Regions from separate parts of the Glutamicibacter sp. NPDC087583 genome, predicted to be linked through region 1. Evidence: riboswitches for the same ligand, from Rfam matches in the RefSeq annotation. Region 1 holds a riboswitch; each other region holds the start of a gene.

Region 1 (7,094 bases):
GGCTCAGCAAGCCAAGGACGGGAACCAGGAGAAGGACTTGGATCACTAGCCGTTCATGCCCTCGAAGGACAATGCTGCTTCGGGGCCGGAAACCAAAAAAGATCCTCGGCCGAGGCCGAGGATCTTTGATTTGGTAGCGGCGCCGGGACTCGATCCCGGGACCTCACGATTATGAGTCGTGCGCTCTAACCAGCTGAGCTACGCCGCCACAAGTGAGAAGCAATCCAGTAGAAGCCAAGAATGCTTCTCACTCAGAGCCCCCTGCCGGAATCGATCCGGCGACCTCGTTCTTACCAAGAACGCGCTCTACCACTGAGCTAAGGGGGCAACGAGTAAATACTCTACACGGATTTCCCGGCAAAGAAAAATCGGCGGATCACCCCGGAAAAGACCAGGAGAATTCTGTAAAACCACTAGTCAATGGCTATTTATCCTCTTACTCGCTACCCCGGGGACGAAGGGTGGGACAAAAAGTGCCCTGGTGACGATGCTCACGAGAGTGCTCCTCGCGGTCAATCGGGGATTTGCCATGACGCGCAGGATAGAATCCCGCGGATCATCCCCGGTGGCCAAGCATCGAATTACCCCGCTTGGAACTTCGGAACGCTGACACCCTTTCCCACTCCAGAACCCCTGACCGAGCGGCACTTGGGCAACACCCGATCCACCTAGGCGCCCAGGCACGGCTCCGGTGCCCGGCAGCTGGATCCCGGGCCGTGAACCGGGGTGCTGGAAACCGCCAGGAAGGCAACAGCTCCTTGCCGCCCATTCCGGTCTTGAGTAGGAATATTGTGACCTCAGCAACAAATTCCCGACGGATTTTGCAAACCTCAAAAACCTGTGTAAAGTATTTACCTGTTGCCCCCTTAGCTCAGTGGTAGAGCGCGTTCTTGGTAAGAACGAGGTCGCCGGATCGATTCCGGCAGGGGGCTCGAAATAAGAGAGGCAATCTGGTTCCAGATTGCCTCTCTTTTCGTTTATCCCGCAGATGCCGTGTAGCCACTGCGAGCATGGCCCAAGGCGCACCCCAAGCTGCAGCACCGGCTATCGGCCGCGTCTTGCGCCCCGGATTCCAGGTGCCCCCGGCAAGAGTCTCCGGCCAATGAAAAGCATCCTGGCCCGCCACAGCCGGCCCTTCCCACTTCCTTGATGTCAGGCCCTGACCACTGGGTTTGCGTTTTCTCCTCGCAAGCGTGCTAAGTTGTTCGCGACCACACGGGTGCCCTGGCAAGGGCTGAGATCGGGCTATCGCCGTCCGCGACCGTTGAACCTGTCCGGGTAATGCCGGCGAAGGAAGTGAGTTTCCCCAGTGGAACAAATTGAACAGCACCCTGCCCACACCCTTGCCTACCGTGAATCTGCGGGAATTTCTGTTCCCGTCACGCAGATCCAATTGGCAGACTCCCCCAATGGACAGCCCAACGAGCCGCTGGCGGTATATCGCACCAGCGGACCGGGAAGCGAGCCCACCCAAGGCCTGCAACCCTTCCGCGAGCGGTGGATCCTGGAACGCGGGGACGTGGAAACCTATGCAGGCCGCGAACGCAACCTGCACGACGACGGACGCTCAGCGGTCCGCCGCGGCACGGCCAGCGCGGAATGGGCCGGACGCTCAGCCCCGCCACTGCGGGCCGTTGGCGGAGCCCGCGTGACGCAGATGCACTATGCGCGTGCCGGGATCATCACCCCGGAAATGCGCTATGTGGCCCTGCGCGAGGAATGCGATGTCGAGCTGGTGCGCAGCGAGCTCGCGGCCGGGCGAGCCATCATCCCGGCGAACATCAACCACCCGGAATCCGAGCCGATGATCATCGGCAAGGCGTTCCTGGTCAAGATCAATGCGAATATCGGCAACTCGGCGGTGACCAGCTCCATCGCAGAAGAAGTCTCCAAGCTCCAGTGGGCGGCCAAATGGGGCGCGGACACGGTAATGGACCTGTCCACCGGAGATGACATCCACACCACCCGCGAGTGGATCATCCGCAACTCCCCGGTCCCCATCGGCACCGTGCCGATCTACCAGGCGTTGGAGAAGGTCAACGGCGAAGCCAACGAACTGACCTGGGAGATCTTCCGCGACACCGTCATTGAGCAGTGCGAGCAGGGCGTGGACTACATGACCATCCACGCCGGGGTGCTGCTGCGCTACATCCCGCTGACCGCCAACCGGGTCACCGGCATGGTCTCGCGTGGCGGGTCCATCATGGCCGGCTGGTGCTTGGCGCACCACCAGGAGAATTTCCTGTACACCCACTTCGATCAGCTGTGCGAGATCTTCGCGCAGTACGACGTGGCCTTCTCGCTGGGCGACGGGCTGCGCCCGGGCTCCATCGCAGATGCGAACGACGCCGCCCAGTTCGCCGAGCTGGACACCCTGGCCGAGCTGACCAAGCGCGCCTGGAAGTACGATGTGCAGGTGATGGTCGAAGGCCCGGGGCATATCCCGTTCCATCTGGTGCGCGAGAATGTGGAACGCCAGCAGCAGCTGTGCGACGGGGCGCCGTTCTATACCCTGGGCCCGCTGGTCACCGACATCGCCCCGGGCTACGACCACATCACCAGCGCCATTGGCGCCACGGAGATCGCACGGTACGGGACCGCGATGCTCTGCTACGTCACCCCCAAGGAGCATCTGGGACTGCCCAACCGGGATGATGTGAAGACCGGGGTGATCACCTACAAGATCGCTGCGCACGCCGCCGATCTGGCCAAGGGCCACCCGGGTGCCACAGCGCGGGATGATGCGCTGAGCAAGGCGCGCTTCGAATTCCGCTGGAATGACCAGTTCGCGTTGTCCCTTGACCCGGTCACCGCACAGGAATTCCATGATGAGACCTTGCCGGCCGAGCCGGCCAAGACCGCCCACTTCTGCTCCATGTGCGGGCCGAAGTTCTGCTCCATGCGCATCTCCCAGGATATCCGCGACGAGTACGGCTCGGCCGAGGCGCAGGCCGCATTGGCCGGGATGGCGCAGAAAAGCAGGCAGTTCCTTGAAAGCGGCGGCACGGTCTATCTCGGGGACGGGATCCCGGTGGGAACTCCTGCTCCGTAAATAGCCTGCGGCGCACGAAAAACGCCCTTGGGGCAAGCTTTCGGCTTGCCCCAAGGGCGTTATTCAATGCTGTTCAGCTGCGTGCGACTGGCTTAGTAGTCGCGACGTCCACCGCTACGGCCCGAATCGCTGAAGCGATCCTTGCCGCCGCGTCCGCCGCCACCGAAACCGCCACGTCCGCCACTGCGTCCGCCACCGAAACCGCCACGTCCGCCGCTGCGTCCGCCGCCGAAGCCGCCACCACGGCCGCCACGGAAGCCACCGCGGTCGCCTTCGTCGTCGCGACGTGGGCTGCGGCCATTGTCGAGCTCAAGCTCGATGGCCTCGCCGCCGATGCGGGTCTTGGACAGTGCACGCCACTGGTCCTTGCTCAGCTCTGCTGGCAACTCGACCAGGGTGTGGTCCGAACGGATCTCGATGCCGCCGATTTCCGAAGAATCGAAGCCACCCTCGTTGGCCAGTGCGCCAACGATCGAGCCCGGCTGCACGCGGTTGCGGCGGCCAACGGCCAGACGGTACATGGCGTTGCCCTCGGCAGCGGTCTTGCGGGCACGTGGACCGCGATCGCCACGGTCACCGCGGTCGCCACGCTCGCCGCGCTCTGGGCGATCCATGCGCGCCTTCTTCGAAGGGGACATGACTGGTTCGGTCATCAGCAGCGGGCGGCCGCCCTGGGCCATCAGAGCCAGTGCAGCTGCGATTTCCAGCTGGTCCAGGTCTTCGTGCTCGGAAGCGAACTTCTCCACGATTTCGCGGAAGGTGGTCAAGTCCTGGCCGCTGATGGTCTTATCGATGCGATCAGTGAACTTCTGGATACGACGGTCGTTGACCGAATCCAGCGAAGGCAGCTGCATCTGGGTCACCGGCTGGCGGGTAGCCTTCTCGATGGCACGCAGCAAGTACTTCTCGCGCGGGGTCATGAACAGGATCGCGTCGCCCGAGCGGCCGGCACGGCCGGTACGGCCAATGCGGTGCACGTAGGACTCGGTGTCATGCGGGATGTCGAAGTTGATAACGTGCGAAATGCGCTCAACGTCCAAACCACGAGCTGCCACGTCGGTAGCAACCAGGATGTCGATCTTGCCCGAGCGCAGGTTCTCAACGGTGCGCTCACGCTGCTGCTGAGGGATGTCGCCGTTGATGGCAGCCGCGGTGAAGCCGCGGGCCTTCAGCTTGTCGGCCAGGTCCTCGGTAGCCATCTTGGTGCGGACGAAGGTGATAACGCCTTCGAACGACTCGGATTCCAGGATGCGGGTCATGGCGTCCAGCTTGTGGGCGCCCATGACCTGCAGGTAGCGCTGGGTGATGTTGGTGCCGGTGGACTGCTTGGACTTCACGGCAACTTCCTGCGGGTTGCGCAGGTATTCCGAAGCGATGCGGCGGATGGTGCGTGGCATGGTTGCCGAGAACAGGGCAACCTGCTTGTCCTCTGGGGTAGCTTCCAAGATCTTGTCGACCTCCTCGGCGAAGCCCATGCGCAGCATTTCGTCGGCCTCATCAAGGACAACGTACTGCAGGTTCGACAGGTCCAAGGAACCCTTGTTGATGTGGTCGATAACGCGACCTGGGGTACCAACGACTACCTGGGCGCCACGGCGCAAGCCGTTGAGCTGCGGGCCGTATGGCGAGCCGCCGTACACTGGCAGAACGGTGAAGTTCGGCAGGTACTTGGCGTAGGAAGTGAAGGCTTCGGCGACCTGGAGGGCCAGCTCGCGGGTTGGAGCCAGAACCAGGATCTGCGGGGTCTTGGCTGGACCATTGGTGTCAGCCAGCTCTGCCATGCGGGACAGGGCAGGAAGCGCGAAAGCAGCGGTCTTGCCGGTACCGGTCTGGGCCAGGCCGACAACGTCGCGGCCTTCGAGAAGCAGTGGAATGGTCGCTGCCTGGATTGGCGATGGCTTTTCGTAGCCAAGGTCGGCAAGCGATGCAAGCACGCGGGCATCCAGGCCAAGTTCGGAGAAGAGCACGGTTGGCTCTTCCGGGGTCTGGTTGTCGTCGGTGTTTACGGGCATGTCAGAAGACACGAAGAATTACCTCATTCGTTAGGGGATAGGCCTTGGCCGTCCCCAAAGAAACGACGTATAGGCTGCACAGTCAGATACAAGTCACGCTCATCAAGCGCTCCCCTATGACATAAAGACCCGCACACACTTTGCGGAAAATACAACACGAGAAGGCTCCGGCCTCAAAAATTGGGCTGGATGCGAGAGGGATACCCTGATGTTCGCGAACACTTAATGCTAGCTTGAACAGGCCACTATTGTCAGTGTCGAGAGCGTGTGAGATCGGGCACCGCACCGAAGCACGTAGGGTTGAGAACGTGAAGAAACCACTTTTTCCGCGACGTCCAGATGAGCCCACCCCAGGCGGATTGTTCATCGCCCAAATGCTATGGCTCCTAGCCGGAGTGCTTTTTCTCGGCTTCGGAGGCTTCCTGGCTTACGAGCATATCCAGGATTCCGCGCTGGATTTCGGAGCCATTGCGCTGATGATCTTTTTCGCCGCTGCCGGCCTTGCCTGCTGTGTGCTGGGTTACCGCTTATTCACCGGAGATCGGGCCGCGCGCGCCCAGCTGTCCTGGTTGGGCCTGATTACCGCGCTGCCGCTGTTGCTGCGATTCGGCCGCTATTCGCTGTTGGCGGCCATCATCATGTTCAGCGTGGCCCTGATGTGGATGCCAGCGAGCAACAGGTATTTCAAGATCGTCGACCCCAAACCGGCCAAGCGCCGCCGGTAGCCGACCCGGAACTTCGTTCAAAGCACCAAGGACCTGGGTTCCGTTGCCCTTTGCGGGCAGCGGAACCCAGGTCCTTTGCGCTTGGTTCTCACAGGTTGGCGAAGGCCTTCTCCAGATCTTCAATCAAATCCGCAGGGTCCTCGATGCCAACGGACAGGCGCAACAGGTTCACCGGAACCGCCAGCTCGGTACCCTTCACCGAAGCGTGGGTCATCTCCGACGGGTAGTTCATCAGCGATTCGATGCCGCCCAGGGATTCTGCCAAGGTGAAAAGCTTGGTGCTCTCGGCAATCTTGCGGGCCGCCGATTCTCCGCCGGTGAACTGGACGGACACCATGCCGCCGAAGCCTGACATCTGCTTCTTGGCAATCTCGTGGCCCGGGTGGTCTTCGAAGCCCGGGTAGAGCACGCGCTCGACTTCGCTGCGCTCACGCAGCCACCCGGCAACCTGTGCGGCGTTCTCCGAGTGGGCGCGCATGCGAACGCCCAGGGTCTTCAGGCCGCGGGTGGTCAAGAAGGCGTCCATCGGGCCCGAGACGGCACCCACAGCGAACTGGATGAAGCCGATCTTTTCTGCCAGCTGCGCATCCTTGACGATCACCGCACCGCCCACCACATCGGAGTGGCCGCCGATGTACTTGGTGGTCGAGTGGACCACGATGTCAGCACCCAGGGTCAGCGGCTGCTGCAGGAATGGGCTGGCGAAGGTGTTGTCCACGACCAGCAATGCGCCGGCAGCATGGGCGATTTCAGCGACCTTGGCGATGTCGGTGATGGTCATCATCGGGTTCGAAGGGGTCTCAACCCACACCAGCTTGGCCTTGTTCTTTTCGATAGCGGCAGCCAGCGCTGCTTCATCAGCCATGTTCACCGGGGTGTTGCCGATGCCCCAGTCGCCCAGCACGCGGTCAATCAGGCGGAAGGTTCCACCGTAGGCGTCGTTGCCCAGCACAATGTGATCGCCCGGACGCAGGATCGCACGGATCAGCGAATCCTCGGCGGCCAGGCCGGAGCTGAAGGAGAAGGCGTGGGTGCCGAATTCTGCGCCGGCCAGCTGCGCCTGCAGCGCGTCGCGGGTCGGGTTGGTGCCGCGGCCGTACTCGTATCCGTGGCGCAGGCCGCCAATGCCGTCCTGCGCGTAGGTCGAGGAGAAGTGCAGCGGCGGAACTACCGCGCCGGTGACCGGTTCGAATTCCTGGCCCGCATGGACAAAGCGGGTGTTTGCTCCCTGGTGGTTTTCAGTCATCGATATCAATCCTTTGAGGTGTTGTCTCTAGCGGGTGGAGTAGGCCAAGAGATCGGCTG
Region 2 (7,094 bases), 150 kb from region 1:
TAGAACTGGATGTGCACATAGCGGGTGGCGTTATCGATTTCCTTGCGCATGGCATCGAGCGAAGCCCGGTAATCGGAAATGACCTCTACCTGGTTGCCGCCTTCCAGCGGCATGGCACCAAGATTGCGGTTGAGCATGACTGCCGATTCGACCCATTCCTCCTGGGAATGGAATTCTTCGGGCAGCTGCATGTGGCTCGTGGCCTTCATGATTTCATCGTGCGCACGCCGCTGCTTTTCCAAGCGGCGGCGCGACAGGTGCGGATTGGCGAAAAGCCAGTATGCGACAAGTCCCACAACGGGCAGGAAGAAGATAGCCAATAGCCATGCCATGGCGGTGGTGGGGCGCCGGTTGCCCGGAACGATGCCGATCATGAAGTAGCGAACCGCTAGCTCTATTGCGACCAGCACGCTCCAGAGAACGCCGCCAATCTGCAAGAAGACTTCATTACTTGGCCACACTCGGGCACCCCCTTGGCTACACCCCGCGAATTCGGCATTATCGGCCTCTGATCTGCGATGTACAGGCCAAAATCCTTCGCTTAGCTTATCGAACATTGCCGGACTTGTCTGAATCTCCGCCTGCAGAAATCGCGCAGAAGACGCTGGGGTTCGATAATCTGTCTTTATGAGCTCACTTGTATTCTTGGATCCGGCCTATCCGGCTGGTCGTCTTGCAGACATCACTGCACCGCAACTTCTGGTCACAGCACAGGGAGTCACGCGAGGTGATGGCATCTTTGAATCGATGCTCTACACCAACCAGGCCGTACGCAAATTCGAAGCGCACCTGGCACGCTTGGCGACCTCGGCTGAAGTTGCCGACTTGGCCATTCCCGATGCGCGCAGCTGGTTTGCCGCGGTAGATACCGCTGTGGCCGATTTCGATGCCACCGGCGGCGCTGAAGAAGCGGTGGTCAAGCTGGTCGCCGCGCGCGGCGAGCACGACAATGATCCTGCCATTTGCTGGGTCACCGTGACCCCTGCCCCGGCCTTGGGCAGGGAACAGCGTGAAACCGGTGTGGATGTCCTGATGCTGGATCGCGGCTACGACTCGAAGCTGGCCGAACGTGCGCCATGGCTCATGATGGGCGCCAAGACCCTTTCCTATTCGATCAACATGGCCGCCCTGCGCTACGCGCACAAGCACGGCGCCCATGATGTCATTTTCACCTCCGCCGACGGGATCATCCTGGAAGCTCCGACCTCGACCGTGCTGGTAGCCCAGCGCGATGGCGAGACCAAGCGGCTGCTGACCCCGATGCTTGAAACCGGCATCCTGCCAGGCACCACGCAAAGCGCCATTTTCGACGCCGCGGCCCAGGATGGCTGGGAGCTGGGCTACGGCCCGTTGCGCCCGGAAGACCTGTACCAGGCCGATGGCGTGTGGCTGGTTTCCTCCATCCGCCTGCTGACCCCGGTGCGCACCATCGATGCCAAGCCGTTGCGCCTGGACGCTGAGCTCCATGAAGAGCTCAGCGCCCTGAGCGAAGCAATCCGCTAGGACCACACCAAGTTGTAGGTCCCTGCCAGCACGGCCGCAGCCATTGCGGCCGTGCCAAACAGGATCCCCGTGGCCAGCACCATGCCATCACGCCAGGTGAAGGTGGCCGTGCGAATCCATGTACGCTTGGCCGTGCCAAACCCCTTGGCCTCCATCGTGGTGGCCAACCGTCCGGCGCGGCGAATCGCTTGCACCAGCAAGGCCAGCACCTGGCCGAGGGTTGCCTTGATGCGTTGGCCCACGGTGCCGAAGTTCCCGACACCGCGAGCGCGCCGGGCCAGCGTGAGCGTGGTGAATTCTTCCACCATCAACCCGAGTAGGCGCATGCCGGCCAAGGCCCCGAGCACAAACCGGTGGGGTACCTTCAGCTGCTGAGACAGCGCCCCGCCCAAATCGCTTGGATTCGTGGTGGCCAGCAGCAAGATGCACGGGATGGCCAGCGCGAAAGCGCGCAGTCCGGTGGCAATGCCCCCGGCCACCGATCCCTCGGTGATGCTGAAGGCGCCGAATTGGGCGTAGACCATGCCGCTATCCTGGCCCACCAAGGCGATGCCCCACGCCGCAAGGATTCCGGCAATCAGCAGTGGCCACGCGCGCTTGAGGAATTTCAGCGGGCTCAGCCCTGCCAGGGGGAAGAACACCACGGTCGCCACGATCACCACCAGCGCCGAAACCCAATCCAAGGTGGTGATCAACGGCAGTGTTGCCGCAGCCACCGCACCGAGCTTGGCCAGCGGATTGATCTTCGCCAACCAGCTATGCCCTACCGGCGCATCAAGCACCGGCCCCTGTCGCGGGGTACCAGCTTCCGGGGTGCCGGCAGTGAGCACCAGGTCCCTTGCTTTGAGCACCGAGGCAAAGTGATCGTCGTGGGTCACAGCAATGATCGCGGTGCCCTGCTGCAATTCCTCAACCAGCAGCCCGGCCAGTTCCCTCCACGTATTCGCATCCTGCCCGAAGGTCGGTTCGTCGAGGATCAGCACCTGGGGGGATGCGGCCAGAACAGTGGCCACGGACAAGCGCCGCTTCTCGCCCCCGGAGAGAGTGAACGGGTTCGCGTCTGCCAAATGCGCCAGGCCCAAGCGTTCCAGCAACGCGTCCACGCGCGCTTGGACCTGGGCCGGCTCGTATTTCGGCGCATCGGCGCTGCTGGCCTGCGCGCGGCTGGGAGCGAAAGCCAGCTCTTCCCGAACGCTCTGGGTCACGAATTGGTGTTCGGGTTCCTGGAACACCGAACCGATCCGCCCAATCAATGCACCGGCCTTCCAGGCAAACGGGGAGTTGCCCAGGCCGTCGGCCAGTTGCGCGGTGGCCGCCAACCCGCCGTCGGCCGGGACGAGCAATCCGCCCAAGGTCAAGGCCAGCGTCGACTTTCCAGCGCCATTCTCACCGCGAATCACCGTCGCGGTGCCCGCTTGCACATTCACGTCCACCGCTTGGGTGCGCGGTGCCGTGGCGGTGCGGGCGGATACCAGCTGCTGCGCTTCCAGCAGCGTGGCACCGGCACCGTTCGTTGCCCGAGCCACCTGCGGGAAGTAGCCTGGAATCCACAGCCCGGCAGCAGCCAGCTCCTCGCGCACCGTTTCATCGGTGTACAGCTGCTGCGGGTCCAGATCGTGCGCGACTCCCCCACCGGGCTGCAGCACGATAACCCGGTCCACATGCTGCGCCCAGGCTTCAATCCGGTGTTCCACGACGACCAGCGTGGCACCGGAAAGCCGGGCGGCGTTCAGCACCGCATCGCGCAAGAGCTCAATGCTCTGCGGGTCCACATTGGCAGTCGGTTCATCGAGCAGCATGACGCTGGGTTCCATGGCCAGAATGCCGGCCAAGGCCAACCGCTGTTTCTGTCCGCCGGAAAGTTGCTGGGTGCGGTGCTCGAAGGACAGCGCACCCAGACCCACAGCGTCCAGCACTTCGGGGATCCGCTGGCGGATCAGTTCGGGATCCATTCCGAGATTCTCGGCGCCAAAGGCCACGTCATCGGCGACCCTGCTTTGCACTACCTGGGTTTCCGGGTCTTGCTGCATCAAGCCCACCGGGTGGCTCCGGATGAAGGCATCGCTGCCATCTATGAGCAGCCGGCCAGCGACCTGATCGTCCTCATCCGCTTCCAGCAACCCGGCCATCGCGTGCAGCAAGGTTGACTTGCCGGCGCCCGATGGACCGACCAGCAGCACCTTCTCACCGGCGTGGATCACAAGGTCCAGTCCCGAGATGGCAGGATTCTTCCTCTCGGAGTGCTGCCAGCCGAACCCCGTTGCGGTGATGGCGGCACCGCGCTGGGTCAGCGAGGCTGCGCCGGAATTGGCAAAGGAACTCATTTTGCGCTTTCCAGGTGAGCACGCCGGCTCGGCAGGGCGCTCAATGCACCGGTCTTCGCCAGTCCACACGTGGCCAACCAGGACAGCAGCCCTGCGATGACTACGCCGGAAATGCCGGTGGCGATCACGTGGAAGATCTTCATTCCGGCGGTGTACTCAACATAGTAGGCCAGGATGTAGGCCTCGGAAATGCCGGCGAACAAGCCGGCGAACAAGCCTGCCAGCAGCGCCACGCCCAGGTTCCACTTGCGGTAGCGGAATGCTGCGAAGACCAGCTCTGCACCCAGGCCCTGGACCAGGCCGGAGATCAGTACGGTCAAGCCGTAGTGCGAGCCGAGCAGCGCTTCAACCACAGCGGCCAGCAGCTCGCAGTAGATTGCGGCGCCTGGCTTGCGGATGATCAGTGCGCCGAGCACCGCCGGGAAGAGCCACATGCCGGTGAGCAACGCGGTGGCTGGCGGGAAAGCCGCAAAGGCGAGCGAGAACAGGCCATAGCCGGCACTCCACGCCCAGAAAATGACCCCTGAAGCGACGGCGATCACCGAGGCGACGACGATATCAACTACACGCCAGCCGGTACGCTGCTTCGAAACTGTTTCGTTCATTGCTGGTCCTCCTGTGGAAAGGAGGGGAGATGGACGGAATGAGGGCATACTGCCGCGCCTATCCGCATCCGAGATGCTCGACTTCCTTCGCCGGTACTAGCCGGGGCAGGTTCGAGGGTCTGCGATCTATCGCACTCTCAGCGTCTTGCGACTTTTTTAAAAGTCTGACGCTCCCCTGTCGGAATAATTACTGCTCCCCCACCATACCGCAGGTATGCTGGGCAGAGGAACGATATGTCAAGAGCTTGATCGCGAGGAAAAAATGGATAAAGTGCAGAAACTTGCCACTACCGGTATCACCGTTGGCGCTGGCATGCTCGGCGGCAAGCTGGTTGATTTCCTTTGGTTGAAGGCAACCGGCAGCAAAGCACCACGCAAGGGCACTGAGGAAGCAGCGGAAGCTTCTTTCCGCCGTGCCTTGGGCTTCGCAGTCGTTTCGGCCCTGGTCGCAGCAATCCTGCAGACCGTGGCTGACCGCAGCGCCAACAAGGTTGTTGCCAAGTTCACCAAGTAAGCTTCGGCGTTGAGCCAAAAGCGGGAGCCGCCCAGAGGGGCGGCTCCCGCTTTTTCTCAATCTTGTTCGTCTGGCGATCCGGTCTTGGAAACCGGGGTGGTTCCGGTCGGCGGTGTTCCGTTGACCTTGTTGACCACGTGGCTCAGCTCATCGGAGAACAGGGTTTCCTTGGCAGCGTGCTTGGTCCGGTAGCCGGAACGGCCAATCATGTGGGCCGAAACCGGTGCGGTCAATAGCTGCATTCCCCAGGCCAGCACGAGTACCGGGACCACAGCCCAGCTGCGCAGGTAAATGGCCAGTCCAGCGAAAATCAGCAGGAAGCCGAGTACCTGCGGTTTGGTCGCTGCATGCATGCGGGTGAGCATGTCCGGGAAGGTCAGCAAGCCGATACCTGCGATCAATGACATCAGGCAGCCAAGGATCAGCAGGACGGCAACGAGGACATCGAGGAAGATTTCCATTAGGCGTTCCTCTGATCCGAAACGAAGCGCGAGACGGTCACCGAACCGATGAACCCGAGCATGCAGGCGGCCACGACGAACAGCAAGTAGTCGGTGTGCTTGTGCAGCACCATTTCCAGGCACAGCGCGGCGGAGATGATCAGCAGCATCACGTCCAGGGCCAGCACCCGGTCAAGGATTGACGGCCCCTTGGCAACACGGACCAGGCAGGCGACAGCACCGAGCCCGAGCATGATGCCGCAGATCCAAATGACGATATCCAGCATGTTACCCCTTCCTCGCATCAAAGTTCGGTCCGCATTCGCTCTTGATCGCTTCGTACTCGTCTCGGCTGCCAATAGCCATGATCAGCCGGCGTTCGATGTCCCGGATGCCGGCACGCGCCTTCTCCACGTCCGCAGGCGACTCGATGTCGATGTAGTGCAGGTACAGCGTCGACGAGCTGCGGTCCACGTCGATCACGAAGGAGCCCGGGATCAGCGTGAGCACGTGTCCCACGGTCATCACGATCAGGTCCGAGTCGGTGCGCAGCGGGACCGCAATGACCGCGCTGCGGGTGCGCTTCCCGCGGACCAGCGCCAGCCAGGCCACATGGACGCTGGCGGCGAAGACCTGTCCGAGGAACCAGATGAACAGCTTCAGGCAGTACCAGGCATTGATCCGGCCCGAAAGGACCACCGGCGGCAGCGGGAACAGGTTCACGATCAGCAGCGCGATGATCACGCCGAAGACCATGTTCCCCAGGGAGAAGTCCTGCCAGAGAGCACCCCAGACAAAGAGCAGCAGCAGAAGCAGCGGCCATTCCTGCTTGAGTGTCGCGCGGTGGCGCACACCGGAGGTATCCAGCGCATCGTCAATGCGCTGGTCACGCGGTTCAAAGTTCTTGTTCGGCATCATCCCTCCAATCAGAATGGCAAGATCGAGCTGATATACGGTTCGCGGGCGATCAGTTCCGCAGCCACCCGCTGGCAGAATTCGAAGATCGGCCCGGCAAAGACGGTCAGGGCGATGCCCGCAAGCACCAGCGAACCGGTGGCGTAGCGCATGCCCCACGGCAAGGAGTCGGCTTCCAGCTGCTTGGCCAGTTTCAACCCCAAGCGGGGGTTCTGCGCGCCGCCGGCCAACGTCTCGTCGGCGACCTGCGTCGCTTCGGCCACCAGGTCCTGGTTGGGCACCTCGGCATCAGCGGCACGGCGCCAGAACACACGGGCCCACACGCGGATGATCGCCATCAAGGTCAGCAGGCTGGTCAGCAATCCGGCGCCGATCACGACCCAGGTCAGCGGATCGGCATCCTGCGCGGCCGCATGCAATAGCCCGAATTTGCCCAGGAATCCGGAGAACGGCGGGATGCCGCCCAGATTGATGGCCGGGATGAAGAAGAGCAGGGCCAATGCCGGGGAGAGCTTGGCCAGCGAGCCGAGCCGGGTGACATTCGAGCTACCGGCACGGCGTTCGATCAGTCCCGCCACCATGAACAGCGAAGTCTGCACGATGATGTGGTGGCCCACGTAGTAGATGGTCGCGGCGATGGCCAGCGGCCCGCCCACGGCCACGCCGAAGATCAGGTAGCCGATGTGGCTGGTGAGCGTGAAGGAAAGCATGCGCTTGAAGTCCGTCTGCGCCAGCGCACCGAGGATACCGATGACCATGGTCAGCGCGGCCACCACCAGCAGTCCGGCGTTGA
Region 3 (7,094 bases), on a different contig from region 1:
AGTTCCAGCCGATCGCGAAGCCGAAGTGGCGGTTCACGAAGACCGTTGCGTAAGTCTGGAAGGAGCCGGCGACCGGAAGCCGGGCGCTCATTTCTCCCAACGACTGCATCAAGAGCAGCACCATCATGCCGATCAGCGCGTAGGCCACCAGCGAGCCACCGGGGCCAGCTTGGGCAATGGTGCCGCCGGACGCGACGAATAGTCCGGTACCAATCGAGCCGCCAATGGCAATCATCTGCATATGGCGAGCTTTGAGGCCACGCTTCAAACCGTCCTGGGACGGTGCGGGCTCAGTCATGCGTTACATCTCCTGATGCTTGAAAATTTCCAACCTATCAATCCAAGCACCCTGACAAGCCATAAAGCTATGAACCGCGCTACAGTAAGCGATCAATAATCTTTCGCTTGGCCCATGAATATGGAGGATATATTGCGCTCAGGGTATCAACGACGGTTGTTTTGTTGAATTCCGAGCGCATCTGCGAAAGCCGTTCGAACCCGTGCTTGCCGTGGTAGGCCCCCATTCCGCTCGGTCCCACACCGCCGAAAGGCAGGGTTGGAACGATCATCTGGGCCAACGGAGCATTATGCACAATGGAGCCGGCTCGCACCCGATCAGAGAAAATCGACTGCAGGCGCGGGCTTTCGCTCATCAGGTAAGCGGCCAGCGGCGACGGCCGCCGGGCAATGAATTCGAGGGCTTCCTCGAAGGTTTCCACTTCGATCACCGGCAGGATCGGACCGAAAATCTCTTCGGTCATCAAACTTCCCTCGAGGTCCACATTGCGCATGATGCTCGGCGCGATGCGCAGGGTATCCTCGTCGTACTCGCCGCCGAAAACCACCTCGCCTTGCTCGAACATCGACAGCAGCCGCTCAAAGTGCTTGCGGCTGACGATGCGGCCAAAGTCCGGATGGGTCAGCGGTTCCTTGCCGTAGAAGCTGGTGATGGCCTGGCCCAGGCGCCTGATGAGCTCAGACGAGTCGCCCACGCTCAATACGTAATCCGGCGCCACGCAGGTCTGGCCGGCATTCATGAACTTGGCGTAAGCCAAGCGCTTCGCGGAAGCCAACGAATCGTTCTCCACCACGGCCGGCGATTTTCCGCCCAATTCCAAGGTGGTAGGCGTCAGATGCTTCGCGGCCGCGGCAGCCACGATCTTGGCCACGCGTTCGCCGCCGGTGTAGAAAATGTGGTCCCAGCGGGCGGCAAGCAACTCGGTGGAGGTATCCACGCCGCCTTCAACTACCGCGTAAACCCGTTCGTCGAGGTAGACCGGGAGGAACTTGGCCAAGGCGCCTGAGGTCGCAGGAGCCAGCTCGGATGGCTTGATGACCGCAGCGTTGCCGGCAGCAATGGCCGCGACCAGCGGTGCGAGCACCAGCTGAACCGGATAGTTCCAGGCTCCGATAATCAGCACGACCCCCAGCGGGCGCGGCTCGACCTTGGCCATGGCTGGCTGCAAGGCCAGCGGAACCTTGACACTGGTGGAATCCATCCACTCAACGAGGTGGCGCTGGGCGAAATCTATTTCCGCGCGCACCACGTCGATTTCGGAGAATTTGGCTTCGGTGGCACTCTTGCCCAAGTCCTCAGCCAAGGCCTGGACGAAGTCTTCCAGATGCTCTTCCAGCATCTTCTCCAGTGCCTTGAGCTGCTGCAGGCGGAAGCGTCGCGGATGCGTGATCCGCGTGTCCGCAGAACGCCGCAAATGACTCAGAACTGTTGCTATGCGCGATGGATGCTCGTCCACCGGAGGTGCGGAATCACCGACCGGTTCGGGCAACGGAGTGGAAGTAAACAGACCCATGATTTGAGCGTACGTCACTGGGACTATTTTTCATCGTTTAATTCGCCAGAGGATTCAATATGTATCAAATAGTTGATACATTGATTTCCATGAACCAGTTCTCGGCGAGCGCCATATCCATCGCTTTCGTTGCCGCAATCATCTGCGTTTGGTTGCGTTCGGTGGCGCACAGGCGTGGAACACCAGCTATCGACCGGGCCCGATCCCACTCGTTCTGGTGCGCATTGATCGCATTCTTTGCTTCAACCTCATGGGATTTGTCTGAGACCTGGCGCGTTTCAATGACCGAGCCCAATTCAGGTTCGGCTCTCGCTGAAGCACTCACTCCGGGGATCTGGGTTCTTCTGGTTTACCTCATCGGCTTGTTCACTTGGCCCAAGGAACTCCAGCCAGTGCGCACCGCTTCATTAGAGGCCCGCAGCCTGACAACTCCGTTTCCCAAGGCCCTAGGGGCTTTCGTTGGGCTTTTGCTGCTGATCGCGGTCGGCTCCCTGTGGCCGGCGTCCAAAGTCGAAGGGCTCGTTGGCGTTCCGGCCTCGGAATTCACGACCTTTGATTTTGACGGCATCTATTCATACACGTCGGAGGGTCCGTATGATGGGCGGTTGCCGGGCACACAGATGCTCCCGGTATTCATCGTGGCCCTGGCAGGGATCATCGTGGCCGCGGCTGTGATTACCGTAGTTATCCTGAAAAGACCTGCCTTGGCCGGCATCTCGGCCGAAGACAACCAAGCGTTGCGCACAGTCTGGCTCAACCGCTTGATGCGCAATATCGGCATCGTCTTGCTGGCCTTCACCGTGTCGGTGGTCAATTACTCGCAGGCTAATTCGCCGGATGGACAGTACGAGTTCGTTAGCTATGGCGCCCTTGCGGTCGCCCTCACGTTGCTCTTCTGGGGACCGCGCTCTACATTCTCAGCTCAATCCACCACCAGGGAACGGACCGCCTTCTCGCGTTTGCGTGATCAACTATTCACCTTGCAATACGTAACTGCAGCACTCACCTTGCTCAGCGTTGCAATCGGCTGGTCATTCTTGCCACTGGATGACGAGCTCCAGATGCCTACCAATGAGCGAACTACGTGGATCTTAATGATCTTTGCCGGTGCGGCTTTGAGCTATGCCGTTCTCAATGCGCTTTATCTCAGCTACGTCAGCACGGTGGCCCGGCAGGCGTCTGCAGCACCCAAGTACCACGCGCCCCTGCCCTTGTGGTCCTACATCGCCGCTGGCTTGCTGTTTGCCACCAGCACCTATTTTCTGCTCGATCCGCCGCTGGACTATTTGTGGGGCTTCGTGCCTCCAGGCAAGACAATGGTTGCAGGATTGATCCTGCTGTTGCTGGCAACCCATCTTGGATTCGTCTGGTTCTCCCGCCGGGCAATTATTCCCTGGGCTGTCTCGTCGGCCGAAGAAATCTGGTACCGCAAGGTCCTGGAACTGCGTTCAATGCGTGTTAACACCAGTGCAGTGGTAGCCATGCTGCTCATTGGCTACGGATTCCCGGCCGGGCTGGGACTCTTTGCATTGCTTATCTTCGTTGTCCCAGCAGTCATTTTCCTAGAGCGCCCCGGTAGCGCCTTCGTGCGGGAACATCAGCCGGCAGCTACTTCATGAGCACGCAGATCAGTGTTGACCTCCAAGCAGCTACCCCGCCCTATGAGCAGATCCGCTCGCAGATTGCTTCACTGATCTCCTTGGGCGATCTGCCCTCGGGAAGCAAGCTGCCTACTGTGCGTGCGCTGGCCACGGACCTCGGCGTCGCTGCCGGTACAGTGGCGCGCGCCTACAAGGAGCTGGAAGCCGAAGAGCTGATCACCTCCCGGCGCCGTGCCGGCACAGTGGTCAACGAGCGGCCGCAGCCGGTGGATACCAGTGAAGATCTCCTGGCCGCCGTGGATCACCTCTGGGCGTTGGCGGCCGCGCAGAAGGTGGATGCGGCCACGCTCAAGGCCTTGGTGGCGCGGCGCGAGCGTAAGTAACTTGTCCTCGGAACCGGTTGTGCGTACGCTCTATGGCAGTGACACGGGGTGTCGGATCAACCGACTGAGATAAGACCCGTAGAACCTGATCTAGTTCACGCTAGCGGAGGGATGTCGCATGGCTTTGCATGCAGTTGCCCAAAAATACCGGCAACAATCACCTTTGGTTTTTTGCCTGACCAATACCGTCGTATCCAATTTCACCGCCAATGTCTTGCTGGCATCCGGGGCTTCCCCGGCCATGACGGATCTGCCCGGAGAGGCCGGCCCATTCGCGAAGGCAGCTTCAGCCGTATTGGTGAATTTGGGAACTCCAAGCACTGAACAGCTGACCGCCATGGAAGAAGCTGTGCAGTCGGCGAGCGCTGCAGGCACCCCCTGGGTCCTGGATCCAGTGGCAGTGGGAGCGCTTCCGGTGCGCACGGAGTTTGCCCGGCGCATTGTCCGGCAACGCCCGACCCTGATTCGCGGCAACGCCTCGGAAATCCTGGCCCTGGCCGGCCGGCAATCTGCTTCGCGCGGTGTCGATGCCTTGGATGAGGTTTCTGCCGCCTTGGCGGCGGGACGCGAACTGGCCACGGAACACGACTGCGTAGTGGCCATTTCCGGCCAGGCTGACGCCATCATCGACGCCGCGCGTACCGTCTTGGTGCATACCAACGGAATTGGCTTGACCCGGATGACAGGTGGCGGCTGCGCCTTGGGCGCGGTCTGCGCCGGGATGGTTGCGGTCCACGATGACCCGTTCGAGGCCACCATCGCAGCCCACGGTTTCTATGGCCTGGCCGCGGAAAAGGCCCTGGCTGGCAGCTCCGGTCCGGGCAGCTTCGCAGTTGCCTTCCTTGATGCGCTGTCGGCTGCCGATCCCGGGGAACTGAAGACTTTGAAGTACGAGGAATTGAACCATGCATAATTACGGCGCTTATCTAGTAGCCAACACTGCCAGCTGCACCCCACGCAGCACCCTGGAAGTTATCGAGGGCGCCGTCGCCGGAGGGATCGGGTGGATCCAGCTGCGCGCCAAGGATGAAAGCGCCCGGGAATTCTTCGAGCTGGCCTGCGCGGCTGCCAAGCTCACCGAGGGCAAAGCCCAGTTGCTGATCAATGACCGCATTGACGTCTACCTCGCGTCACGGGCTGCTGGCGCAGCAGTGAACGGCATCCATATCGGGCAAAAAGATGTGCCGGTACAGTTGGCTCGCCAGATCATCGGCGAGGGCATCATCGGCTTGAGTGCTTCCAGCGATGAGCAATTGGCCCAGGCGAACAAGGACGCCTCGGTGATCGACTACCTCGGTGTAGGAGCCATCCGCGCCACTCCGACGAAAAAAGACCATCCTGCTCCCCTGGGGCTGGACGGCTTTGCGCGAGCCGCTGCCTTGGCCAAGCTGCCCTGCGTAGCGATCGGCGCAATTACCCAAGACGATGCCGCCGCGATCCGCGCCGGCGGCGGCGCAGGCCTGGCCGTGGTCCGCGCCATCTGCAACGCCGAAGATCCGCAACTTGCCAGCGCGCAGCTGGTCGCAGCCTGGGAGGCCTCGAAATGAACATCCTATCCATCGCAGGCTCCGATCCTTCCGGCGGCGCCGGAATCCAAGCGGATCTGAAGGCCATTGCCGCCAACGGCGGCTACGGAATGTGCGTGATCACCGCTTTGACTGCGCAAAACACCCATGGGGTATCCGGAGTTCAGGCGATCAGCGGCGATTTCGTCCTCGCGCAGCTCGAAGCCGTGAGTACAGATATCCGCATCGATGCGATCAAGATCGGGATGCTGGCCAACGCCGAGGTGATCCGCGCAGTCACCAGCTGGCTGGAAACTGTTGACGCCCCCGTCGTGCTGGACCCGGTCATGGTGGCGACCAGCGGGGATCGCCTGCTCGACGACGAATCCGCCCTTGATTCGCTACTGGATCGCGCCACGGTGATTACCCCGAACCTGCTGGAGCTGGCCAGCTTGCTGCGCGAGCCTGTGGCCCCTTCCTGGGACGAAGCCCTGCGCCAGGCCCAGCGGCTGGCTGCCAAGCACGGCACGCTGGTGCTGTCCAAGGGCGGGCACCTGGCCGGGGCGGATTGCCCCGATGCCCTGGTGTCGGCGGGCGGGGTGCAACTGGAGCTGCACGGCCCGCGCCATGCCACCAGGAACACCCACGGCACCGGCTGCACCCTTTCCAGCACTCTGGCTACCCGCTTCGCTGCCACTGGAGATTGGATCGCCGCGTTGGAGCAGTCCAAGTCCTACCTCTCCAAGGCCATCGCAGCGGCCGACCAATTGCAGGTGGGCAGCGGCCACGGCCCGGTCAACCACTTCATCGACTTCTTCGGCACGGCAGATCCCATGGGCGACTGGTGGCAGAAGATCCAGCCGATCCGCGAGGAAATCGACCAGCTGGATTTCATCACCCGGCTATCCGAGGGCACCTTGGACCGGGATGACTTCCACTACTACATCGCCCAGGATGCGCTGTATCTGCTGCGCTATGCCAAGGTGCTTTCGCTGGCCAGCTCGATGGCGCCGGATCTCGGTGCCCAGCGTTTCTGGTCGCGTGGCGCCAACGGCATCCTCGATGGCGAGCTGCAGCTGCACGGCAGCTACCTGGACGAGTTCGCTGATACGCCCAGCGCCACCACGCTGAACTACACCAACCACCTGGCCGCCAGCCAGGAGAGCTACGGGGAGCTGATTGCCGCGATCCTGCCTTGCTACTGGCTGTACCAGGACATCGGCAAGCGGTTGTCGGCAGCCAACCATGCCGAGCATCCTTATCGGCAATGGCTGGAAACCTATGCATCCGAGGAATTCGATTCCGCCACCGAGCAGGCCATCGAAATGGTCCGCCAGGCGTTCGAGCAGGCAGATCCGCAGCTGCGGGCCCGCATGGAGGCCGCTTTCATCCGCTCGGCGGAACATGAGCGCTCTTTCTTCGCGCAGGCGCACGAGAACCGAGTAGACTTCTCTACGGCCTAAAACCCGCAGGGCCCGGGAAGAGGAATCATGAGTTGGAGCATTCACGGCAACGGCAGGACCATCACCCCAGGTGAGGTAGTTGCCCCGGATGAGCGGCTGCATTGGCCGCAGACCGTTTCCATCGGAGCCCAGCACATCCTGGCGATGTTCGGCGCCAGCATCCTGGTGCCAACCATCACCGGCTTCCCGGTCACCACGACCTTGCTGTTCACCGGCCTGGCCACCGTCATCTTCTTGCTGATGACCAGGAACAAGGTGCCCAGCTACCTCGGCTCGTCCTTTGCGATGATTGCCCCGGTCCTCTCGACCACCCAGTCGCACAGCATGTCCG
Region 4 (7,094 bases), 180 kb from region 1:
AGAAGAGCACGGTGAAATGCGAGTAGCCCCAAAGAGCAGGATCCCGTTGTTCATGGTGCATGGCAACGGGGTAGACCACCGTATCCTCAAGCCGCTGGAAGCAGAGCTGGCCAACGCGCAGATCTTCGACTTGCACTACGTCGACTTGCCCGGCTTCGGAACCTGTCCACCGCTAGGGAACCCCGGGGGACTGCCAGAACTTGCAAACTGGTTGGAGGAACTGATCAGGCAAACCGCGGGAGAGGGGCCGTTCGCACTGCTGGGCAACTCCCTTGGCGCCTTGCTCTGCCAGGAGATGGCCGACAGGTTTCCCGGCCAGACCCAAGGACTATTCCTCCTGGCCCCAGTGGTCTTTCCCGATGCCTCGCGGCGCACTGTGCCCGAAGCGCAGGTAGTCGTAGAGGATCCCGGGCTGTTGGCCCGGATAGATCCCCGCCAAGCACAGCAATTCTCCGATATTGCCGTGGTGCAATCGCAGCAGGCGTGGCAGAGCTTCGCGCAGTGGGTGCTACCCGGGCTGGACTGCGCGAACTTGCGCTCTATGGCCAAGCTATCCAAGCGCTACTTCCTGGATCCTCTGCCCGTGGAGCGTAAACGCCAGCTGGATATTCCGGTAACCATCCTGTGCGGGAAACAAGACCACATCACCGGATACCGGGATCCCGAGCAGCTATCGCGCCGGTACCCCTCGATGAGGATCCGCGTGCTTGATTCTGCAGGGCATAACGTGCACCTTGAGCAGCCCGAGCAGGCCGCGGCCGAATTGCGGGACTGGGCCCACCGCACGGGCCGCATGAACGAGCCGGCTTAAGCCGGGGAAAAACCGCATGCTGGTGTGCCGCAACGATCCATGAAAACTTGAGGAATCGCTGGCACCCGGCTACATTTCGAATCAGCAAGTACGGATTCGCTTGAGCATGAAGGAATATGGCATGGAAGAGACTCTCCTGCTGCGCGAGCTGTCGAGCGTAGATGAAGTGCCTGACCTGCTCGACATTTGGCGCAGTTCGGTGGAACGCCGGGGAGACTTCCTCTCGGCTGCTGATATTGATGCGGTGGCCGTCGCCCTGGAAGCTGTCTATAGCCAATCGGTCTCAGTCAGGATTGCCCAGCATGGTCGACGCATTGTTGGCTTTGCGGCATGGAGCAGTACACGCATCGAACTGCTCTGGGTGAGGCACACTGATCGCCAGAAGGGTGTGGGCCGCATCCTGCTGGATGAAATCATCGCCAGCATTCCCGGGATCAGCGTTCATCTCGATTGCCAGCGCCAGCCTGCCATTGCGTTCTTTGGCGACTGCGGATTCGTGCCTGTGCCCGGGGAATCTGCATCGTCGCCGCAACGAGTCGTATTGCGCCACGTGTAGTCTTCAGCCTGGATCGTGGCACGATAGTTTCATGAGTGAAAATAGCCGTGAGATCCGTGAAGTCAGCATCGAACGCGTCGAGGCACGCAAGTACAAGGCCACCAGCCTCGAATCGGGAGCCAGCCTAGAATTCGGCCAGGGCGAAGGGTTGCTAACCCCGGTGGAGTTGCTGCTTGCTGCCATCGCAGGGTGTTCCGCAATTGATGTTGATGTGGCGACCACCAGGAGAAGCGAGCCTGAGAAATTCGAAGTCAAAGCGGGCGGCTACAAGGTCTCTGAGAACTCGGCGAGCCGGATGGAGGACATTCATCTTGGTTTCGATTTGAAGTTCCCCGACACCGAGGAAGGCCGCAAGGCAGCCAGCATGGTGGAGCGCATCGTCAAGCTTTCGCATGACAAATACTGCACCGTCTCCCGCACCGTTGAACTGGGTGCTTCCGTGCGGAGCGAAGTCATCAACTAGGTAGCGGGACTTCCGGTAATTCCCGGATTGATAAAGATCAATGGCTGAATCCGCAATAGCTTCCATGGCAATTCACGGGTTTGGACGCAGCCGCGAACTTTCTAATATTGCGTGGATCGGTTGTCGGTAGGGCCTTATTGTTCGGAATTCGTTGAATCCATCGGGATATAGTCAGCTTTTCGCAATTCGAGCTGTGAAAGTCCAATGATTCAAGCTGGGAGCATGGGTCTTTGCCCTAGTCAGCGGAGAACCTTCATCGTAGGGTCGGATTGTCCCTACGTTGAAGGAGCAGCAATGCAGTCTGAGAACGTTTTAGGCAATATCGACTGGGCGTCGATGCTACAAAAGGTTGGCATCGCGCTAATCATCCTCATCATTACGTGGCTAGTTGCACGCATAGTTCGTTGGGCTGCCGCCAAACTGGTGAACAGGGTGAAGTTCCTGCAAAAGCAGGGCAATGACGGAGAACAAATAGGCCAATCCCTGGGCAAGGTCGCGGGGTTGATTGTCTGGCTCTTCGGCCTCGTGGCAATCCTGCAAGTCTTCGCTCTATCCGAAGTGCTATCGCCGGTGCAGGGCATGCTCGGCGGCGTCATGGCCTTCATCCCCAACCTCATCGGTGCGGGCTTCATCTTCTTCATTGGCTACGTCATCGCGAATATTGTTCGCCAGCTGCTGAGGACCGGTTTGGGAACTGTCGATTTTAGCGGACTGGTCCGCAAGGTCACCCCAGGCAACGAACCAGTAGATGAAGTTCAGTCTCGCGAATCCCAAGCGAAGATCGTTGACATCATTGCCAACATCGTCTTCGCCTTGATCCTGCTAGTCGTCGCAATTTCAGCCCTGCAGGTTCTGGGCATCGCGGCAATTTCGGTACCTGCCCAGCAGATGCTGCAGCTGGTCTTCACCGCAATCCCGCAGGTCATCATGGCCTTGGCGCTCTTGGCCGTGGGTATCCTGATTGCCAAGTTCGTCGGGCAGCTACTTGAATCCACCCTCCACGGCGTGGGTACCGACACTGTTGTTGCCCAGTGGGGCGTAGTTCCCGAGGGCAAGAGCGCTTCGGGAATCATCGCTGGCATCGTCAAGATTGCTATCGTGCTGTTCTTCGGTGTGATGGCGGCCCAGATGCTGAACTTCCCAGCGATCACCAATATCCTCAATGAGATCCTGGCCTTGGGCGGCAAGATCCTCTTCGGCGCAGCAATTATCGCCGCAGGTTTCGTCATCGCCAACGTCATTGGCCGCTTCTTGGGTGACACTACTGCTTCGAAGATCATCCGCTACACGGCAATTGCGCTGTTCGTGGCGATGGGCCTGAAGTACATGGGTATCGCCGATTCGATCATCAACATGGCCTTCGGCGCAATCGTCATTGGCGCAGCATTGGCAGCGGCTCTGGCCTTTGGCCTCGGCGGTCGTGATGCTGCGGCCCGCACGCTGAAAAAGATGGAGGCCCAACAGACCACCAATGGCCCGGACTCGACGCCACCGGCATCGAGCCCAGGCATCTAACCACGCATCACAAAACCTGAGGGACAGATAAGAAGTCGCGGAATCCAAGACCGGATTCCGCGACTTTTTTGATGCCCGCCAAGCTACTGCTGCGTGCCCCACGGCAAGGGCATGACCGCAGAGCCGCCATCGGTACGCAACCGTGCGTAGGTGTGCACATCGATGCGTTCTCCGGCAACCAGGAATTTGCCCCGTTCGACACCTTCGTGCAGGAAGGCGTTGCTTTCTGCCACATGCTTCGACCCGGGATTATTTGCCCGCAAGCCCAGCTCCAAGCGGTACAGTCCCAGCTCGTCGAACAGGTAATCCACTAAGGTTGCCACGGCGCGGGTGGCCAGCGACCGGCCCCGGTAATTCTGGTTCATCCAATACCAAATCCACGCGTTCCGATTGGCCGGGTCTACCGTACCGCACACCAGTCCCACCAGCCGATCCCGATATGCGACGGCCAACGCCTGCTGGCGTTCCCCGGCCTCCAGCAGTGCGCGCACATACGACTCAGCCTTTTGCGGGGAATCGGCGTCGCCTTGGCGCAACATGTCGGGGTTCGAGGAAAATGCCTCGTAGACCGCTTCGGCATCCGAAAGGCGCAGCCGGCGCACCGAGAATTCACCGCCGGCATGCACGGCTTCCTCCGGTCCTGCAGATGGCTGCGGATGAGCGGCGGCCGTGCCCTGGTGGAAGAGCAGCTGCCAGCGGCCCTGCTCATGGATCCACAGTGAACTGCGTTCGCTGGGGGAACCGGCGAGCAGCTTCCAGCGCAGCAGCACCAGCTGGTCTGAAAGCTGGAGAGCCACCGGGCTTTCGACTTTCAACGCCCCGGCATCCCGTGCCGGCTCCCGGGCCAGCTGGGCAATGATGGCCTCGCGATCATAGACTCGCCCGCTGGCTCCCACCTCGGCGAACCGAGGATGCAAGCGCCGCTGCAATTGCTCCTGGCTATGGCGTTGGCTGGATTCCAAGAGTTCTTGCTCCAACGAGATGATGGTGCTGGATAGCGCAGAACCTTGGGGAAGCACGATAGGGAAGTCATGGAATGCCATGTCAGCAAGTACATCACAGAAGATGACGGAACTGCGTTCAATGAAGTTCGACTTTATGAGCTGCATCATGCTTATAATCGCTGTAATCCGCGGGAGCCTGAATCGACCAGGCTGAGAGGGCACCGAGCCGACCGCTACACCTGATGCGGGTCATGCCGCCGTAGGAAGGAAGCGTGCCCTTGTGCATGTCAACATTGTTGGCGCCGGGATAATCGGCCTGGCCGTCGCGTTCGAGCTGGAATCACGCGCACACACCGTCACCCTCATCGATCCGGCACCCGGCCAAGGTGCAAGCTACGCGGCAGCAGGAATGCTGGCCCCGGCAGCTGAAACGGTCTGGGGCAATGGCCCGTTGCACCAGCTGCTTGCCGCCTCGAATGCCGCCTATCCGCAGTTCATCGAGCGCATCGCATCGGCCACCGGGCAACGCCCGGACTACTTGCAGAACTCCACGCTCGTTGTCGCCGCAGAGCCTGCGGACCGCGAAGCCCTGCACGAGCTGGCCGAACTGCAGATATCCCTCGGCCTGTCAGCGCAAAAGCTGCTGCCCAGCCAAGCCCGCAAGCTCGAACCAGCCTTGGCCGCCAATATTGCTGGCGCGGTCCTGTGCCAAGATGACCACCAGGTCGACCCTCGATCCATCGTCAAGATCCTGTTGGAGCATCTGCGTCCGCACCTGGTCGAGGAACGGGCGCAGGCACTGGTGACCGACGGGAAGCGGACCACCGCTGTGCGGACCGCATCGGGCCGAATCCTCGAAGCGGAGCAGACCATCGTGGCCACCGGTCTTGGCACCCTCGATGGCTTGAACGAACTTCCGCTGCGCCCGGTCTACGGGGACATCCTCCGGATCCAGGGACCAGCAGGCCCGCCGCTCATCACCCGCACCATCCGCGGCCTCGTGCACCGGGAACAGGTGTATCTGGTGCCGAGAAGGGACGGCAGCCTCGTCCTTGGCGCCAGCGTCCGTGAAGACCGGCAACAAGCGGTGAACATTGGCGCGATGCACCTGCTGCTGGACAACGCGAGAAAGCTGGTCCCCGGCATCAGCGACTACACGCTGAACGAGGCAACGGCCCGGGCACGTCCCGCCACGCCAGATGACCGGCCGCTGCTTGGACGCCTTGATCCAGGGCTGCTGCTCTGCACCGGGTACTCCCGGCACGGCGTGCTGCTGGCTCCGCTGGGCGCAACGCTCACTGCGGATCTCGCCCACGGCCACCAATCCCACCCCTTGCACCAGGCTGTGGATCCCCACCGCTTTGCCAACGCAACCTAGACCGCTCACCGAACGGAGCAGCAACCATGACAAGCATCGGCATTAATTTCAATTCACGGCAACTGAACCTGGACGAAGGAACCACCCTTCGCGAATTCATCAGCACGCAAATCGGCAAGGAACTGGACGCCAACTCGGTGGCCGCTGACGGCAGCAAGCTCGGAGTTGCCGCCGCCGTCAATGGCGCTGTCGTTCCACGCAGCGCCTGGAATAGCTACCTGCTGGCCGAAGGGCACAGCATTGAACTCGTTACCGCGGCCCAGGGAGGCTAGGCATGGAAACGCGCAACATCACCGAGCTGGACATCCACAGCGACCCATTCCAGATCGCCGGACGCACCTTGTCCTCGCGCTTGATCCTCGGCACCGGGGGAGCGAGTTCGCTGACCTCCCTGGAAAGCGCCCTGCAGGCCTCCGGAACGGAGCTGACCACCGTGGCCATCCGCCACTTTTCGGCGGCCGGCGCAGGCAACGTGTATGAACTGCTGCAGCGCAACAACGTGATTGCGCTGCCCAACACCGCTGGATGCTTCACCGCCCGCGATGCGATCCTCACCGCGCACCTGGCCCGTGAAGCTCTGGAAACCAATTGGATCAAGCTCGAAGTCATTGCCGATGAGCACACGCTGCTGCCGGACCCGCTGGAACTGCATGCGGCCACCGAGCAACTAGTGGCCGACGGGTTCCAGGTCTTCGCCTATACCAATGATGATCCGGCACTTGCCCAACGCCTGCAGGACGCCGGGGTTGCGGCAATCATGCCGGCCGGAGCGCCGATCGGCTCGGGCCTGGGGATCCTGAATCCGCACAATATTTCCACCATCGTCTCCCGCGCGCAGGTACCGGTGATCCTTGACGCCGGGGTGGGCACCGCCTCGGATGCGGCCCTGGCCATGGAGCTCGGCTGCGACGCGGTGCTGCTGGCCAGCGCGGTGACCCGGGCGCACAACGCGCCGCTCATGGCCAGGGCCATGAAGGATGCTGTGCGTGCCGGGCGCGCCGCGCGGCTCGCTGGCCGGATCCCGCGCCGCGATACCGCACTGGCCTCCTCGCCGGACGAAGGCATGATGCAAACCCTGGTCGGTGACTTCTCGTGAGCCGGGAAGCCCTGGTAGCACCCGGCGCGGAGCTGGAACCGGAAGAGCTGGCGCGCTACTCCCGGCACTTGTCCCTGCCCGGGGTGGGAGAAGAAGGGCAACGCCGCATCGCCAACGCCAAGGTGCTGGTTATCGGAGCCGGGGGCCTGGGCAGTCCCATTGCCAGCTACCTGGTCGCTGCGGGAATCGGCACCCTCGGGGTCATCGACGATGACACCGTCGAGCTGTCCAATCTGCAACGACAAACCATGCACCGGCAACAGGATGCAGGGCGCCTGAAAGTGGATTCGGTGCGGCGGATGGCCCACGAGCAGAACCGGAACGTCCAGAT

Evidence for each region. A riboswitch is a leader RNA that binds a small molecule or an ion and turns the genes downstream of it on or off. The one in region 1 is predicted to bind thiamine pyrophosphate.
Region 2: another riboswitch for thiamine pyrophosphate. It lies ahead of ACIOU9_RS00565 (ECF transporter S component); the one in region 1 lies ahead of thiC (phosphomethylpyrimidine synthase ThiC).
Region 3: another riboswitch for thiamine pyrophosphate. It lies ahead of thiM (hydroxyethylthiazole kinase); the one in region 1 lies ahead of thiC (phosphomethylpyrimidine synthase ThiC).
Region 4: another riboswitch for thiamine pyrophosphate. It lies ahead of thiO (glycine oxidase ThiO); the one in region 1 lies ahead of thiC (phosphomethylpyrimidine synthase ThiC).

The regions. Positions count from the first base shown of each region.
Region 1 is NZ_JBIUWY010000001.1:262,668-269,761, reverse strand. Features, by position in the region: gene ACIOU9_RS01285 (GTP pyrophosphokinase family protein) at 1-49, shown strand, start outside; tRNA gene ACIOU9_RS01280 (tRNA-Met) at 132-208, opposite strand; tRNA gene ACIOU9_RS01275 (tRNA-Thr) at 256-327, opposite strand; tRNA gene ACIOU9_RS01270 (tRNA-Thr) at 861-932, shown strand; TPP riboswitch at 1,206-1,313, shown strand; gene thiC (phosphomethylpyrimidine synthase ThiC) at 1,310-3,052, shown strand; gene ACIOU9_RS01260 (DEAD/DEAH box helicase) at 3,145-5,064, opposite strand; gene ACIOU9_RS01255 (hypothetical protein) at 5,373-5,789, shown strand; gene ACIOU9_RS01250 (cystathionine gamma-synthase) at 5,878-7,035, opposite strand; gene ACIOU9_RS01245 (pyridoxal-phosphate dependent enzyme) at 7,063-7,094, opposite strand, start outside.
Region 2 is NZ_JBIUWY010000001.1:115,316-122,409, reverse strand. Features, by position in the region: gene cls (cardiolipin synthase) at 1-461, opposite strand, end outside; gene ACIOU9_RS00575 (aminodeoxychorismate lyase) at 628-1,503, shown strand; gene ACIOU9_RS00570 (ATP-binding cassette domain-containing protein) at 1,500-3,827, opposite strand; gene ACIOU9_RS00565 (ECF transporter S component) at 3,824-4,432, opposite strand; TPP riboswitch at 4,498-4,619, opposite strand; gene ACIOU9_RS00560 (DUF4235 domain-containing protein) at 4,704-4,946, shown strand; gene mnhG (monovalent cation/H(+) antiporter subunit G) at 5,003-5,407, opposite strand; gene ACIOU9_RS00550 (monovalent cation/H+ antiporter complex subunit F) at 5,407-5,673, opposite strand; gene ACIOU9_RS00545 (Na+/H+ antiporter subunit E) at 5,675-6,304, opposite strand; gene ACIOU9_RS00540 (Na+/H+ antiporter subunit D) at 6,313-7,094, opposite strand, start outside.
Region 3 is NZ_JBIUWY010000004.1:28,655-35,748, forward strand. Features, by position in the region: gene ACIOU9_RS11610 (amino acid permease) at 1-298, opposite strand, end outside; gene ACIOU9_RS11615 (aldehyde dehydrogenase family protein) at 378-1,811, opposite strand; gene ACIOU9_RS11620 (hypothetical protein) at 1,876-2,106, opposite strand; gene ACIOU9_RS11625 (hypothetical protein) at 2,093-3,430, shown strand; gene ACIOU9_RS11630 (GntR family transcriptional regulator) at 3,427-3,795, shown strand; TPP riboswitch at 3,830-3,924, shown strand; gene thiM (hydroxyethylthiazole kinase) at 3,914-4,708, shown strand; gene thiE (thiamine phosphate synthase) at 4,701-5,342, shown strand; gene thiD (bifunctional hydroxymethylpyrimidine kinase/phosphomethylpyrimidine kinase) at 5,339-6,763, shown strand; gene ACIOU9_RS11650 (uracil-xanthine permease family protein) at 6,791-7,094, shown strand, end outside.
Region 4 is NZ_JBIUWY010000001.1:446,559-453,652, forward strand. Features, by position in the region: gene ACIOU9_RS02200 (lysoplasmalogenase) at 1-26, shown strand, start outside; gene ACIOU9_RS02205 (alpha/beta fold hydrolase) at 17-811, shown strand; gene ACIOU9_RS02210 (GNAT family N-acetyltransferase) at 933-1,367, shown strand; gene ACIOU9_RS02215 (OsmC family protein) at 1,399-1,830, shown strand; gene ACIOU9_RS02220 (mechanosensitive ion channel) at 2,125-3,345, shown strand; gene ACIOU9_RS02225 (GNAT family N-acetyltransferase) at 3,429-4,388, opposite strand; TPP riboswitch at 4,468-4,572, shown strand; gene thiO (glycine oxidase ThiO) at 4,570-5,667, shown strand; gene thiS (sulfur carrier protein ThiS) at 5,694-5,939, shown strand; gene ACIOU9_RS02240 (thiazole synthase) at 5,942-6,763, shown strand; gene moeB (molybdopterin-synthase adenylyltransferase MoeB) at 6,760-7,094, shown strand, end outside.